Regions from separate parts of the Bacillus sp. BSL6 genome, predicted to be linked through region 1. Evidence: riboswitches for the same ligand, from Rfam matches in the RefSeq annotation. Region 1 holds a riboswitch; each other region holds the start of a gene.
What was found. Region 1 has a riboswitch for S-adenosylmethionine ahead of mtnW (2,3-diketo-5-methylthiopentyl-1-phosphate enolase). Riboswitches for the same ligand answer to the same signal wherever they lie in the genome.

Region 1 (5,650 bases):
TTTTAACTTTATGTTGAAGACTATACCAAGAATAAAAATCACTTGTCAACATTTTATTTGTATAATTCTGGACGACGATCTGCAAAAACTGGAATTCCTTTACGTACTTCTTCAATTTTCTCGAATGTAAGCTCTCCAAATAAAATTGATTCTTTTTCATTCGCTTCTACAACAACTTCGCCCCAAGGGTCGACAATTAAAGAATGACCAGCAAACTCATTATTTGGATCTTTTCCTGCCCTATTACATGCAACAACATAACACTGATTTTCAACCGCTCTTGCTTGTAATAGCAAACGCCAATGTGCTAAACGAACTAATGGCCATTCAGCTACAACAAATAAAACTTTTGCACCTTTAGCAGTATGAACACGCATCCACTCTGGAAAACGAATGTCATAACAAATTGTGCCAGCACACTCTACATCATCTAACTTAAATTCACCTGTACTATTTCCAGCGATTAAATATTTATGTTCATCCATAAGCTGAAATAAATGTACTTTACTATATTCATTAACTAGTTCTCCTTTATTCGTTACAACATACATTGTATTTGTAACACCTTGTTCTGTTTGCTTTGCTATAGAACCACCAACAATATGTACACCATATTGTTTCGACCATTCTATCAACTTTTCTTTCGTTTCCAATCCATCCCTATCTGCAATTTCAGAAAGTCTCGTTAAATCATAACCTGTTGTCCATAGTTCTGGTAAGACGATAACATCTGGTCTTTCCTTCATTGCTTCGCTTATTTTATTTTTAGCATTCTCAATATTTTTTTCTACATCTCCAAAGACAATATCCATTTGAATACATGCGACTTTCATTTTTTCAGCCCCATTCTCATTTTTTTCTTTACAAAATACTGGAAAGATTATATCATTTGTCACTAGAATTGTAACAACTTTCAAAAGAGGTGGAAAGTATGAAATTATTTCAACCTTCTGAGATAGTAACATCATTGCCAACACAATTTTTTGCTTCACTTGTTGCAAAAGTTAATAAAGTCGTTGCAGCTGGTCACGATGTTATTAATCTAGGTCAAGGTAATCCAGATCAACCAACACCGCAGCATATCGTAAAAGCTTTACAAGATGCTGCAGAAAAGACCATTCATCATAAATATCCGCCATTTCGCGGACATGAAAGTTTAAAAGAAGCCGTGGCAACATTCTATCAACGTGAATATGATGTAGTAGTAAATCCAAAAACTGAAGTTGCTATTTTGTTTGGTGGAAAGGCTGGATTAGTAGAATTACCAGTTTGTTTTACAAACCCTGGTGATACGATTCTCGTTCCCGATCCAGGCTATCCAGATTATTTATCAGGAGTTGCTTTAGCGAAAGCACAATTTGAAACAATGCCGCTTATTGCAGAAAATAATTTTTTACCAGATTATACGAAAATCGATGACTCTATTTCCGAGCGTGCAAAATTAATGTTTTTAAACTATCCAAATAATCCGACCGGTGCTACTGCATCAAAAGATTTCTTTGATGAAACCATTCATTTTGCTAATAAACATAATATATTAGTCGTTCATGATTTTGCTTACGGTGCGATTGGATTCGATGGTCAAAAACCTGTTAGTTTCTTACAAGCAGATGGTGCCAAAGATACAGGAATCGAAATTTACACATTATCGAAAACTTTCAATATGGCTGGCTGGCGCATCGCTTTTGCGGTAGGGAATGAAAGTGTCATTGAAACAATTAACTTATTACAAGATCATATGTATGTTAGTATTTTTGGTGCCATTCAAGATGCTGCCCGCGAAGCACTATTAGGTTCACAGTCTTGCGTCATAGACCTTGTAAATAGTTACGAATCTCGAAGAAACGCTCTTATTTCAGCTTGTCATTCAATTGGTTGGAATGTAGGCATTCCAACAGGGTCATTCTTTGCATGGCTTCCCGTTCCAAAAGGATATACTTCTGAGAGATTTTCCAATATTTTACTAGAAAAAGCACACGTTGCAGTTGCTCCTGGTGTTGGATTTGGTGAACATGGCGAAGGGTACGTCCGTGTTGGTCTCTTGCATACAGAAGATAGATTACGAGAAGCCATTAATCGAATTGATAAATTAAATTTTTTTAAAAAGTAATTGACAACATGAAAAATATCTGACAAAATTCAGTTATCTTAAAAATTTAAACATTTCTAAATACTTCTTATCAAGAGCAGGTGGAGGGACGAGCCCGACGAAACCCGGCAACCGATCTACAATTGTAGACACGGTGCTAATTCTCGCAGCATTACGCTGACAGATAAGGAGCTGGTTGTAAAAAAACCTCTCCTTAGCTGAGAGTTTTTTTTATTTAACTAGGAGGTTATAACAATGAGCGGAATTATAGCGACATATTTAATCCATGATGATTCACATAACTTAGAAAAAAAAGCTGAGCAAATTGCACTCGGTTTAACAATTGGCTCTTGGACTCATTTGCCGCATTTATTGCAAGAACAGTTAAAGCAGCATAAAGGCAACGTCATTCATGTTGAGGAATTAGCTGAGCATGAACATACCAACTCGTATTTACGTAAAAAAGTAAAACGCGGAATTATTAAAATCGAATATCCATTATTAAACTTCAGTCCAGATTTACCAGCAATTTTGACAACTACATTTGGAAAGCTATCACTTGATGGCGAAGTAAAATTAATTGACTTAACTTTTTCAGATGGGTTAAAAAAACATTTTCCTGGTCCAAAATTCGGGATAGATGGTATTCGAAATCTTTTACAAGTGCATGATCGTCCCCTTTTAATGAGTATTTTTAAAGGAATGATTGGACGAAATATTGGGTATTTAAAAACGCAATTACGCGATCAAGCAATTGGTGGTGTAGATATCGTAAAAGATGATGAAATATTATTTGAAAATGCATTAACACCACTTACGAAACGCATTGTATCTGGAAAAGAAGTTTTACAATCCGTATATGAAACGTACGGACATAAAACGTTATACGCCGTAAATGTAACAGGACGAACTTTTGATTTAAAAGAAAATGCAAAACGTGCAGTGCAAGCTGGAGCTGATATTTTATTATTTAACGTATTTGCTTACGGACTAGATGTACTACAATCACTTGCAGAAGATGATGAAATCCCAGTTCCTATTATGGCACACCCTGCTGTAAGTGGCGCTTATTCAGCATCCAAGTTATATGGAATTTCATCTCCATTATTACTCGGAAAGCTGCTACGTTATGCTGGGGCTGATTTTTCATTATTCCCATCTCCATACGGAAGTGTTGCGCTAGAAAAAGAGGAAGCTCTTGCTATCTCAAAATATTTAACTGAAGACGATGTGTTTTTCAAGAAGAGCTTTTCTGTTCCGTCTGCTGGTATTCATCCTGGCTTCGTTCCCTTTATTATACGAGATTTCGGTAAAGATGTTGTTATTAATGCTGGCGGTGGGATACATGGACATCCAAATGGAGCGCAAGGCGGCGGTAAAGCTTTCCGTACTGCCATTGATGCTACTTTGCAAAATAAACCACTCCATGAAGTAGATGATATAAATTTGCATAGTGCACTACAAATATGGGGAAATCCCTCTCATGAGGTGAAATTATGAGTATTCAAGTATTTTGTGATTTCGATGGCACGATTACAAATAATGATAACATTATGTCCATTATGGAGAAATTCGCACCAACAGAAGCTGAAGAAGTAAAGAATAGAATTTTATCACAAGAGCTATCTATTCAAGAAGGTGTTTCTCAATTATTTCAATTCATACCTACTAATCTGCACGATGAAATTATTCATTTTTTAATAGAGACTGCTGAAATTCGTAATGGTTTTCATGAATTTATACAATTTGTAAATGAAAACAATATTTCCTTTTATGTTATATCAGGTGGAATGGATTTCTTCGTCTATCCACTCTTACAAGGACTCATTCCAAAAGAGCAAATTTACTGTAATGAAACAGATTTTTCAAATGAATACATTACGGTGAATTGGCCTCATCCTTGTGATCGTCTTTGTCAAAATCATTGCGGATTATGTAAATCATCACTCATCCGTAAATTGAGTGATACGAATGACTTCCATATTGTAATTGGAGATTCAATTACCGATTTACAAGCTGCAAAACAAGCGGATAAAGTGTTCGCTCGTGATTTCCTTATTACAAAATGCGAAGAAAATCATATTTCTTATACACCATTTGAAACGTTTCACGATGTTCAAACTGAATTAAAACATTTGTTGGAGGTGAAATTATGAAACAACTTTTTCGTCAATGGTATGACTTAAGCGAGATAAAAAAAGAATTAACAACACGAAATTGGTTTCCAGCAACGAGTGGTAATATTTCTATAAAGGTTAGTCATGAACCACTCACTTTTCTCATTACAGCAAGTGGTAAAGATAAAACCAAAACGACTCCAGATGACTTTCTACTAGTAGATCATCTAGGGATTCCCGTATTAGAGACTGAATTACGTCCCTCAGCAGAAACAATCTTGCATACACATATTTATAACAATACGAATGCTGGGTGCGTCCTTCATGTTCATACAACTGATAACAATGTCATCACAAATTTATATAGTGATGCTGTCACACTTCAAAATCAAGAAATTATTAAAGCTCTCGATATTTGGGAAGAAGGTGCAACAATTCACATTCCTATTATCGAAAACCACGCTCATATCCCAACGCTTGGAGAAAACTTCCGCAAGCATATACAGGGAGATTCGGGGGCAGTATTAATCCGTAACCATGGTATTACCGTATGGGGCCGAGATAGCTTTGATGCAAAGAAAAGATTAGAAGCTTATGAGTTTTTATTCCAATTTCATATAAAACTACTATCAATTCAAGGAGGCGTTTCTAATGGCGCAAATTCGTATTCATGAAGTAAATACTCGCATTGAAAATGAAGTGGAAGTATCTAAATTTCTACAAGAGGAAGGTGTTTTATATGAGAAATGGAATATTTCTAAACTTCCTCCTCATTTAAATGAAAATTATTCGTTAACAGATGAAAACAAGGCTGAAATATTAGCTGTGTTTTCAAAAGAAATTGCTGATGTTTCAGCACGCCGAGGTTATAAAGCACATGATGTAATTTCACTTTCAAATAGCACACCTAACCTTGACGAACTATTAATTAATTTCCAAAAAGAACACCATCATACTGATGATGAAGTTCGCTTTATTGTTAGTGGTCATGGCATCTTTGCCATTGAAGGAAAAGATGGGACATTCTTTGACGTTGAACTTGAGCCAGGCGATCTCATATCTGTTCCTGAAAATGCAAGACATTATTTTACCTTGCAAGATGATCGTCAAGTTGTAGCTATTCGTATTTTTGTTACAACTGAAGGTTGGGTTCCAATCTATTAAGGTAGTTAGTTGAATAAAAGGTCTTGGACCCCCTTTTCCAACCTTTTATTCACTCTACATATATACATCCTCCTATGGAGCAGGCTTATTTCAAAAAAAATGAAATAAGCCTGATTTTTTATTTTCTCAAACATATGCGTCCCTCCTTTCAAAAACGATCTTATCCTTCTGTTTTCCAAGTGTATTTCTTAACATTTTTTGAACATTTATTGAACTTTTTTTGACTTTTTTCTGAAAATTCTGTTTTGTATATGATATACTACAATTAACTAAGAAGGAA
Region 2 (5,650 bases), on a different contig from region 1:
ACGAAATGTACGAGCTTTTAGCATCTGATGGCATGTTGATTAAACGTCCAATTGTAACAGATGGAACGAAGGTAACACTTGGTTTTAACGAAGAGCAGTTTGAAAGTGTGTGGAAAAAGTACCAATAAGGTATTTTTACATAATTAATACATTCACTGGAGGTACAGTCATGAGCATTCCAAATAATTTACGTTACTCTGAAGAACACGAATGGGTAAAAACTGAAGGTAATGAAGTTGTTATCGGTATTACTCACTTTGCACAAAGTGAGCTAGGCGATATCGTATTCGTTGAACTTCCTGAAGTAGGTGCAACAATCGAAGCTGACGAGCCATTCGGAAGCGTAGAATCTGTTAAAACAGTTTCTGAATTATACGCACCTGTAAGCGGTAAAGTTGTAGCAGTAAACGAAGAATTAAGTGACCAACCAGAACTTGTTAACGAATCTCCATACGAGGGTGCATGGATGGTTAAAGTTGAACTTTCTGATGCAAGCCAAGTTGAAAAGTTATTAACTGCTGAAAAATATGCAGAAATGACAAACCAAGACTAATTATAGTCGAATGAAGGACAGCCTTTGTGCTGTCCTTTTTTATTTTATGTAAAATAATGAACGTAGAATCATATACTAATTATCGTGTGGAAGAACGTTTTTTGAAAAAAATTTTTGTTTTTTTATTGTCTAGCTCCAGTGGCTAGATTGTTCGGTGGCTGCACTTCTTCCTGCAAGGCAAAAGGCGCCTCTAGTTCAGGGGTTCGGGTGTCCTCCTGTTCTGAACGAGCGCTTGCACTTTTCATTGTCCAGCTCCACCTCCTAGCCCTTCATGTCTAAGAACCTTCCGCACGAGAAGACAAAAAGCGTCTTCTGTGCGAAAGAACCTTAGCCAACAGGGCTAAGCAGTCGGTTCCGCTTTTCTTTATGATCCAGCTCCAGCGGCTAGATTGTTCGGTGGCTGCACTTCTTCCTGCAAGGCAAAAATCGCCTTTGCGTCAGAAGCTCCATCCCTCTCACAATCTAAACGAGCCGTTTGCGCTTTTTATTATGATCCAGCTCCAGCGGCTAGAACAGTCGGTCATTTCACTCCTTCACTTGAGGCAAAAGGCGCCTCTAGTTCAGGAGTTCCAATGCCCTTCTGTTCTGAACGAGCCGCTTGCGCTTTTCTTTTGCAAAAATAAACAGGAAACAACATGAAAATAACGAATATACTATATACTAAGTTAAAGGTTGTATAGTATATGGTGATCGGGTGATGACATATGATTTATGTAGAAAAAGTCATTATTGTAGAAGGTACATCAGATAGAAGAAAGATTGAATCTATTATTCGGGAACCAGTGGAAATTGTTTGTACAAATGGTACAATTGGTTTGTCGAAAATGGATGAGCTCGTTGATCAGTTTTTTGATAAGGAAGTGTATGTGCTAGTGGATGCTGATGATGCTGGAGAAAAGTTAAGGAAACAGTTTCGAAAAGAATTTCCGCAAGCAGAGCATATTTATATTGATCGCTCGTACCGGGAAGTGGCAACAGCGCCATCTTCACACTTAGCAAATGTATTATGGGGAGCTGACATTGACGTTTATACAGAATATTTACGGTAAGGAATGATAGAAGTGATTGATTGGACAGGAGCCGAAGCTACAGCCCTAATAGAGAACGAAGAAAAAACAGTGTTATATGTATATACTCCAATGTGTGGAACATGCCAATTAGCAAAAAAGATGTTAACAGTCGTTGAGATGACAATTGAAGATTTGAAAATTGGGATGTTAGATTTAAATTATGCTCCGCATTTCGCGAAAGAGTATGGAATTGAAAGTGTACCGTGTTTACTTGTTTTTGAAAATGGGACACTGATAAAGAAGATATATGCATTTCATTCGGTTGAATATTTATATACGGAATTAAAGTAGGCGGCAAAGTTTTTGCCGCCTCGACATATTTCTTGGGAAATATGTCGAGATGCAGGGTGGTTACAGTATTTGTCGAGCGAAAGTAACAGGATTGCTCTTTAGTAAGAGGGAATGGTATGTGTAATAGAAAGTGATATGAAGGATGTGATTTAGAGTGAAATTATATTCTTTGCTTCAGTCATTTGTAAATTACGCTAATGGTCAATATCATTTAGAGCCGCTTTTAAGACAAGGAGAAAAAACTGTTAATTTCCGCTTTGGGGATGAAAGTTGTTCGTTACAAATTTCAAAAGATTATATAGAGTTGCTACATGAGGAAAGAGGAACGGAGCAAATCGTTTGTGTAGATGAAGAAGATGTAAAACAATTGGTGAATGGCAATGTACGATTGCAAACGTTAATGAACGATGGACGTATACAATATTCGGGAACGTATCGAACGATGTTATTAATTGAATCGATGTTTCATATATGTAAACCGATGTCAGTAGGTGCTTAAAATTCTGAAGTTTCGTTTTTTACGAAAATTTCTGTTGACATGGTGTGTGGATATTGATACAATTCAATTCATAAAATATAGACAATTTCATAAATTACAAATCAGACGAAAATGTAATCTGATTTCTCTTATCAAGAGAGGTGGAGGGACTGTGCCCTGTGAAGCCCGGCAACCGTCAACTTATGTTGAAATGGTGCCAATTCCTGCAAAGCAAATGCTTTGAGAGATGAGAGAGAGGGATAATGTTGTTATATACGCATATAAACCTTTCTGCTTCTCTAAAGCGGAAAGGTTTTTTTGTTGTTTGAATGTGGAGGACATTCAAATAATAAAAGTAATGATAACGGTGGGCTATACGCATCAAAAATAAAAAATTGCGGAGTCGATCAAAAATCTAGCTCCAGCGGCTAGAACAGTCGGTCGTTTCATCCCTTCCTATGAGGCAAAAAGCGCCTCTACGTCTGGGATTTGGGCGCCCTCTTGTTCTAAGCGAGCCGCTTACGCTTTTTATTAAAAAAAGGGGTGATACACCATGATTCTATTAGAAAATGTAAAGAAAATATATAAAGCAAAAAGCGGTGATGTCACTGCTGTAGATAATGCCAATTTAAAAATAGATAAAGGTGAAATATTTGGTGTTATCGGATATAGTGGCGCTGGAAAAAGTTCTTTAATTCGATTATTCAATCAGTTGGAGAAACCAACTTCTGGCCAAATTACAATCGCAAATCGTGTCATTTCAGCCATTACAGGAAGCGAGCTTCGTAAGGCAAGGCAAGAAATCGGAATGATCTTTCAGCACTTCAACTTACTTTGGTCACGAACTGTACGTGAAAATATCGAGTTCCCACTTGAAATTGCAGGTGTTGATAAAGCGAAGAGAAGGAAACGCGTTGATGAGTTAATTCATCTTGTTGGATTAGAAGGAAGAGGTGACGCGTATCCATCTCAGCTGAGCGGAGGACAAAAGCAACGTGTTGGAATTGCAAGAGCGTTAGCTAATAATCCACAAGTACTTTTATGTGATGAAGCAACGTCAGCTCTTGATCCAGAAACGACAGATCAAATTTTAGATTTACTATTAGATATTAATAAACGTCTCGGCTTAACAATTGTACTTATTACACATGAGATGCACGTAATTCGAAAGATTTGTAATCGCGTTGCGGTAATGGAGAAAGGAAAGATTGTAGAAACAGGTCCAGTACTTGATGTGTTCCGTAATCCAAAGCAGGACATTACAAAACGATTTGTACAGCAGTTAACGGATTCTGAAGATACAAATGAAACGATTGAAAGTTTAATTGAGAAATATCCAGATGGTAAAGTAGTTCGTTTGCAGTTTATCGGTGAAGCTGTAGAAAGACCAGTGCTTCAAAGATTAATGCAGCGCAGTGATATAGAAGTTAGCATTTTGCAAGGCAATATCGCACAAACGAATAACGGTTCTTACGGTAGTTTAGTTGTTCATTTAAATGGTGAGGAAACAGCGATTCAGCAAGCAATAGAGGGAATACATCAAGATCAAGTAGAGCTGGAGGTGATTGCACATGGATAAGTTACTCACGAATGTTGATTGGAATCAAATGTTAGAAGCAACTGGTGAAACGTTATATATGACGGCAATCGCAGCTCTTGCCACATTTATTTTAGGACTCATTTTAGGATTGTTACTCTTTATGACAGCGAAAGATAATTTATGGGAAAACAAAGCGGTTAATACGGCGATTGGAGCGTTCGTAAACATTTTCCGCTCGATACCGTTCATTATTTTAATCATTTTATTAATCCCATTTACAAAGATTCTGCTTGGAACAATTCTTGGAGCGAGCGCTGCACTTCCAGCTTTAATTATTGGAGCAGCACCGTTTTACGCAAGAATGGTTGAAATTGCACTTCGCGAAATTGATAAAGGTGTAATTGAAGCTTCAAAAGCGATGGGAGCAAAAACAAGTACAATTATTTTAAAAGTATTGATTCCAGAATCGTTACCAGCATTAGTATCTGGTATTACGGTTACGACAATTGCGTTAGTAGGCTATACAGCAATGGCGGGAGTTGTTGGTGCTGGTGGTCTTGGAACACTTGCTTATTTAGAAGGATTCCAACGAGGGAATAACGATGTAACAATCGTTGCGACAATTTGTGTATTACTAGTTGTATTTTTCATTCAGTGGATTGGTGATCGTGTAACGACTCGAATAGATAAACGATAATAAAAAACGGGAGGATGTTTCAAATGAAAAAATTATTACTGACAGCACTTATTTCAACTTCAATTTTTGGGTTAGCTGCTTGTGGCGGGAAAGATAACGATGAAAAGAAACTAGTTGTTGGTGCTTCTAACGTACCGCACGCTGAAATTTTAGAAAAGGCAAAACCGTTACTTGAGAAAAAAGGAATTGAATTAGAAGTGAAAAAATTCCAAGATTACGTATTACCAAATAAATCGTTAGCGGATAAGGATTTAGATGCAAACTACTTCCAGCATATTCCGTATTTAGAAAAAGAAATGAAAGATAAAAAATATGATTTTGAAGTAGCAGGAAAAATTCATTTAGAACCGATTGGTGTATATTCTCAAAAATATAAGAGCTTAAAAGAACTTCCAGACGGAGCGACAATTATTATGAGTAATTCAGTTGCTGATCATGGACGTGGTTTAGCAATTTTACAAAAAGAAGGCATTTTAAAAATTAAAGATGGGGTGGATCCAGTTAAAGCAACTCCAAAAGATATCGCAGATAATCCGAAAAACTTAAAATTTAAAACGGATATTGAGCCTGGTTTATTACCACAGGTGTATAACAATAAAGAAGGCGACGCGGTTTTAATTAACTCGAACTATGCAATTGATGCGAAGTTAAACCCGGAAAAAGATGCAATTGCAATTGAAAGTAATGATTCACCATACGCAAACGTAGTAGCTGTTCGTAAAGGCGATAAAGATAAGAAAGAGATTAAAGCTCTTGTAGAAGTATTACATTCTAAAGAAATTGAAGACTTTATTAATAAAGAATATAAAGGGGCAGTTGTTCCTGTAAAAGAATAATTGCTGGGGAAGGGCTGGTGTATGCCGGCCCTTTTTATAACTACATAATTATACGGGAGAAGGGGACATCATATGAAAAAGATTCTATTGTCAGTTGTTACAGCGCTGTCTGTATTTACATTAGCTGCTTGCGGAGGGAAAGAGGAGAATAAGCTTATTGTGGGAGCTTCTAACGTGCCGCACGC
Region 3 (5,650 bases), on a different contig from region 1:
CGCGGTATTATTCGCAATAATTCTCCCTTCGTGTAAAACTATCGCCCTGTCCGCATATTCCAATGCGAGATTCATATCGTGTGTGATGAAAATAAAAGACATTCCCTTTGCAGCTAGTTTTCTAATAAACGTCATAAATTGTTTATAATGATAATGATCTTGTCCGGCTGTGGGCTCATCTAAAATAATAAGTTTTGGATTTGTTGTTAGTACAGATGCAATCGTTAATCTCTTTTTTTGCCCATAACTTAACGCCTGAATTGGCCAATTTCGAAATGGATACAAACCACAAATTTTTAACGCTTCCTCCGCTCTAAACTTAATTTCTTCCTTTGAAACCTTTTTTAATTTTAATGTGAATGAAACCTCTTCTATAACAGTAGGTTGTGTAATCATATGATTTGGATTTTGCATGACATAAGATATAATCTCACCGCGTTTACGTATAGACCAAGAATTGATATTTACTCCATCAATTAAAATCCTGCCATTTTTTGTTTTGTTTATTCCTATAAGACTATGAGCTAATGTTGATTTTCCAGCTCCGTTATGGCCCAAAAGTGCTACAATTTCTCCTTCATATATGGATAAATTTACATTCTCTAATACTTTTTGTTTATTAGGATATGAAAATAATAAATTCTCTACTTTCAATAATTCTTTTTTTGTAGGAGTATCTTTACAAAAAGCTTTTTTCTCCATCCACTCTTTTATTACACCACTAATACTTTCCTTATGAAGATTTTCAAGTGGATATATTACGTCATTATTACTATCAAAATGTAATCTTTTTAATCCTTCTATGTACATAGGTTCTCTTAATCCGATTGAGGGTAATATATTTGACGCTAAAATCTCATCTGGTGTCCCTATCGCAACAATTTCCCCTTCCTCTATTAAAATGATCTTATCTAAATCCAGATTTAACATTTCTTCTATTCGATGTTCAATAATTACAATTGTTTTATTATATTGCTTATGTATATTTTTAATAAGTTCAATTGTATGTAAGCTGCTAGCTGGATCTAAATTTGCTAACGGTTCATCGAACAATAATATAGGAGCATTTGTTGTTAACAAACCCGCTAAAGAAACAGTTTGTTTTTGCCCTCCAGATAGTTCATGCGGACTTTGTTTATGAAAAGTATGCATCCCTACCTTTTTTAATGACTCCGAGACAATCTTTTTCATCTCATCCTGATTTACACATTCATTTTCTAAATAAAAGGCTACATCTTCTTCTACTGTAAGACCAATAAATTGTGCATCTTGATCTTGCAAAATTGTGCCTACATGTTTACTCAGTTCAAAAACACTCTTTTTCCTCGGATCTTTTCCAGCAATTAAAATATTACCAGTACTAGTCCCTTCATAAGAAAATGGGATTAGCCCATTCATACAATGAGCTAACGTTGATTTCCCTGAACCACTTCGTCCAGCAATTAGCACTTTTTCTCCAGGATATATATGAAATGTAATGTCTTTAACAGTAGGCTGCGCTGCATGCTTATATTGAAAGTTGAATTGTTCAAAAGAAATAATTGGTTGCATTTTAATATCCCTACTTTTCAATTTTTAAATGTGTATGTTTCTTATTCGATTTAGCTAGGCCTATTGTAATTGGCAATCCAAGAACTAAAAATACAATAACGTCAGCAATTGTTGCACCTAACATTTGTATAACAATTTTGTCAAACGGTTCTCCCATCACAATAATATCGAATGCCCCAGCAAATATAATAGCAATGACAATTCCAATTAAGCCAGTAATGGCTAAATAAGAAATATCCCCCTTATTATATGTCCCGTTTTTCACACTAAAGCCAACTCTTTTTTGAATGAACCCCATTGCAAAGCCAATAATGCCTGAACTAATAACCCATCCCCACCAAATACCCCAACCAGCGATTGTGTCTGTTAAGGTATGACCGATAAGTCCTATTAACAGTCCTGCCACTGGACCAAATAACGCTCCAAAAACGGTTAAAATAGCTAATGCAGGTTTAATAAATGTATTTGGTGCAATAGTAAATCCCCAAAGTCCTAATATCCCGTATAATGCGGATCCAATTCCGATTGCTACTACTAATTTTGTTGATAATTTGTTCATTACAATTCCCCTCTCTTAATAGTCAACTTTTATTACTCTATATTTATTTTGAAAATGAATTATGCATCGACACTCCCTTTCTATACAACAAAAAATGACCTCTTACATAAGAGGCCATTTTCTTTCACGTTCAAGAATCCTCTTATCTTCCAAAAAACACAACGTGTTCTCTGCGGAATTAGCACCTTCCTATACATTGACATAGGGGTTGCTGAGGTTTCATAGGGCCGTTCCCTCCACCTCTCTGGATAAGTATTAATTTGTAATTCGTATTATGGCATTAAGAAGTATAAATTTCAACACTTTTCTAATTATTTTTATTTTTTGTTCAACAGTACATTTAAATCATTGTATTCTTATCGGAATTATGAAATAATGAATTTAAAATAGTTACGGGAGGAATGTACGATGAAAGTAATCGGTTTAATTGGCGGACTAAGTTGGGAATCTACATCATTATATTATAAACATATTAATACACTTACACTCTCTCAATATGACCAAAATGCAAAGCTTGTTTTATATAGCATGGACTTTGGTGAAGTAACTACTTTATTACAAAATCATCAATATGAAGAAGTGAAAAACGAATTAGTCACAGTTGCAAAAAAAGTTGAAAAATCTGGAGCTGACTGTTTATTAATGTGTTCTAATACTGTCCATTTATTTGCTGAAGAAGTAGAAAGTGCAATATCCATCCCGCTTCTTCATATTGGTGATGTAAGTGCTAAAGAAATGGTAGAACAGAATATTAAGCGTATCGGACTATTGGGTACGAAACAAACGATGGAACAAGACTTCTATAAATCACGTCTAGCAAACTATAACATTGAGACAATCATCCCAAATGAAGAGGACAGAAATTTTATTCATCATGTAATTTTAAATGAATTAAGTAAAGGGATTATTTCAGAAACATCAAAAGAAAAGCTATTACAAATTACAAAATCATTAATTCAAAATGGCGCAGAAGGTATACTACTAGGTTGCACCGAAATACCGTTGCTCATTTCCCAAAACGACCTTACTGTTCCTGTTTTTGATACTGCTTTTTTACATGCAAATACTGCTGTGCAGTTTGCGGGATAATAATATAAAAGCATAAAGGTGCCGCCTCTATGCTTTTATATTACTCACACTATTTATTTAAAAGAGATGTAATCACTGTGATTGCTTCATTTGAACCACCACAATCTAAAAAACTATCTTTCAGTTTTCGTATTCCATGCTTATACTTTTCATTTGAAAGAACATCGGTTACCGCTTCTTTTAACGTTTGCACATTAACATTCTCTTTCAATAACCGATGCGCCGCTTCAAGCTCAGTTAATCTTTGTGCTATCATTGGCTGGTCTTTATCGTGTGGAATGATGACAAATGGGACATTAAAATGAATAGCATCGTGTACACTGTTCATACCTCCATGTGTAATAAAAACATCTGCTTCACTTAATACTTCTGATTGAGGTACGTATGGAGCAATTATAAAATTGTTTGGCGCTTCCTTAATTTTAGAACGGTCATTTCTATCGCCAATTGCCATTACAACTAATCCATTAAAATCTGAGAAAGCATCAATACATGCATTAAAGAATGGTTCGATTCCTTCAAGCAGTGTTCCCATTGAAATATAAATAACTTTCTTATCTTTAAGCAATTCAAGTGGAAACTCTACATTTGTTTTACGCTTTGAAATACTTGGTCCAATAAAAATATTATTTTCTCCAAACAAATCGCTATTAGGTTGAAAATAGCGACTTGTGTACACAAGAGTAATATCTCCCTTGTTATGCATAAATTGAAGATTGTTTTTAGGCTTTACTCCAAATTCATGTTCCATTCGATATAGTAACTGTTCAGAAATTTCATCAGGTTGGAATGGTATTTCTGCATTAGGATGAAAAGGTAAAATCTCCAAAAATTCAGTAGGAATTAAAAATATAGGAGAAGAAACTATGCCTGGAATTTGTAAATACTCCTTTACTAACTCTCCAGCACCAAATATATCATAAATTACGAAATCAAAATTAATGCTTTCACATAATTGTTTCGTAATTTCTAATATATATAAAGAAGTTTGAACATGTACATGAAAGAAAGAGTTCAATCCATATGAAGTTTCAGTATCAATAGAAATATCCTTTAATAAATCTGGATGAGTATATACAGTAGCTCCCAAATCTTCAATTCTGCCTTTAAAGTGTTCTGTTGTAATATAGTGTACGTGATCCCCCCGTTCAGTAAAGGCTTTGACTAAACTTAATGTCGGGTTTACATGTCCCTCTGCTGGAAAATTAACCATTAAAATATTTCTCACTTCTTTCTCACTCCCTTACATTTCAACGCTCTTGATAATCATACTGTAATGATTACGGTCAATCTTCCCCTAATAGTCCTAATATACTTGCTACTTTAGATTGATAAATAATTGTCAGTTATTTAATTAAAAAAGGCATCTACATAAGTAGATGCCTAACCGTGATAAGGAGTGTTCTGTGAGGTTAGAATAAGCTTTTCAGCTTGTCCTATGCTATCAATATATGATTTTTTTTATAAAACGTGAACAATTGATAGAATGATTTTACCTTTCTATCACCCATTTTGAATCTATCCCTAAATTAAACGACTCTAGTTTCTATATTATTTCATATGTTTTAACTTTCTTGAGAGCTATCTATTTGTAAAGTTTCTCCATTCAATCTCTTATTTTTCAATTCAAAATAAGCATCTAAAACTTCTTTTCCAATATCAGAGTTAATACCAGATTTATCATTCATAACCCACGGCACAACTACAGAGAATGCTACTTCTGGATTATCATATGGCGCATACCCTGCTAACGTTAAGTTATAACATTCTCTTCTCTCGCCCTTTTCATTTCTTCCAATATCACTTTCTCCACCGTAAACTGTCTGTGCTGTTCCTGTTTTACCTGCTGGTTTATAAGATGCTTTTTGGAACGCCCTTACTCCTGTTCCATCTCCCTCTTGGAATACCTTTCTAAATCCTTCTTTTACTTGCTTTATATATTCCTCTTTCATATCAACTTTATTTAAAACAATTGGTTCTACTGCATGCACAACTTTACCAATCTCATCTTTTTGCGAAGTTTGCTCTCTTACCTCTTGAACAATTTGTGGCTTCATTCGATATCCGCCGTTTGCAATTGTTGAAATATACTGTACGAGCTGAAGTGGTGTATACGTGTCGTACTGGCCAATTGAGTAATCTAATAAGAAACCAGGTTGATTATCTTTTTTACCAATTTGTCCAGCTGTTTCATTCGGTAAATCGATACCCGTTGGAACACCTAATCCGAATTGTCTAAAATAGTACCTCATTTTATCAAAGTATTCCTGTTTAATATTTAATGAACTATTTCTCACATAATCCACACCTGCAATTTTTAATGCTGTATGGAACATATAAACGTTTGAAGAGACTTGTAACGCTCTTAAATCATCAATATTTCCAAACTCTTTCCAAGACTTCTTCTCCCTAGTACCTTTAAACTTCATAGGTGCATCATAAAAATAAGTA

Region 2: it holds a riboswitch for S-adenosylmethionine, as region 1 does, so the genes downstream of both, RCJ96_RS23255 (methionine ABC transporter ATP-binding protein) here and mtnW (2,3-diketo-5-methylthiopentyl-1-phosphate enolase) in region 1, are expected to answer to the same signal.
Region 3: it holds a riboswitch for S-adenosylmethionine, as region 1 does, so the genes downstream of both, RCJ96_RS14590 (ECF-type riboflavin transporter substrate-binding protein) here and mtnW (2,3-diketo-5-methylthiopentyl-1-phosphate enolase) in region 1, are expected to answer to the same signal.

What each region holds. Positions count from the first base shown of each region.
Region 1 is NZ_JAVGCW010000001.1:767,851-773,500, reverse strand. Features, by position in the region: gene RCJ96_RS04350 (carbon-nitrogen family hydrolase) at 54-917, opposite strand; gene RCJ96_RS04345 (pyridoxal phosphate-dependent aminotransferase) at 932-2,110, shown strand; SAM riboswitch class I at 2,175-2,280, shown strand; gene mtnW (2,3-diketo-5-methylthiopentyl-1-phosphate enolase) at 2,345-3,589, shown strand; gene mtnX (2-hydroxy-3-keto-5-methylthiopentenyl-1-phosphate phosphatase) at 3,586-4,245, shown strand; gene RCJ96_RS04330 (methylthioribulose 1-phosphate dehydratase) at 4,242-4,880, shown strand; gene RCJ96_RS04325 (1,2-dihydroxy-3-keto-5-methylthiopentene dioxygenase) at 4,858-5,370, shown strand.
Region 2 is NZ_JAVGCW010000009.1:52,353-58,002, reverse strand. Features, by position in the region: gene RCJ96_RS23280 (arsenate reductase family protein) at 1-128, shown strand, start outside; gene gcvH (glycine cleavage system protein GcvH) at 170-553, shown strand; gene RCJ96_RS23270 (toprim domain-containing protein) at 1,258-1,602, shown strand; gene RCJ96_RS23265 (thioredoxin family protein) at 1,606-1,914, shown strand; gene RCJ96_RS23260 (hypothetical protein) at 2,069-2,413, shown strand; SAM riboswitch class I at 2,539-2,646, shown strand; gene RCJ96_RS23255 (methionine ABC transporter ATP-binding protein) at 2,946-3,971, shown strand; gene RCJ96_RS23250 (methionine ABC transporter permease) at 3,964-4,629, shown strand; gene metQ (methionine ABC transporter substrate-binding lipoprotein MetQ) at 4,653-5,465, shown strand; gene metQ (methionine ABC transporter substrate-binding lipoprotein MetQ) at 5,538-5,650, shown strand, end outside.
Region 3 is NZ_JAVGCW010000004.1:105,839-111,488, reverse strand. Features, by position in the region: gene RCJ96_RS14595 (ABC transporter ATP-binding protein) at 1-1,551, opposite strand, end outside; gene RCJ96_RS14590 (ECF-type riboflavin transporter substrate-binding protein) at 1,562-2,110, opposite strand; SAM riboswitch class I at 2,250-2,365, opposite strand; gene RCJ96_RS14585 (aspartate/glutamate racemase family protein) at 2,519-3,199, shown strand; gene RCJ96_RS14580 (macrolide family glycosyltransferase) at 3,249-4,427, opposite strand; gene RCJ96_RS14575 (peptidoglycan D,D-transpeptidase FtsI family protein) at 4,765-5,650, opposite strand, start outside.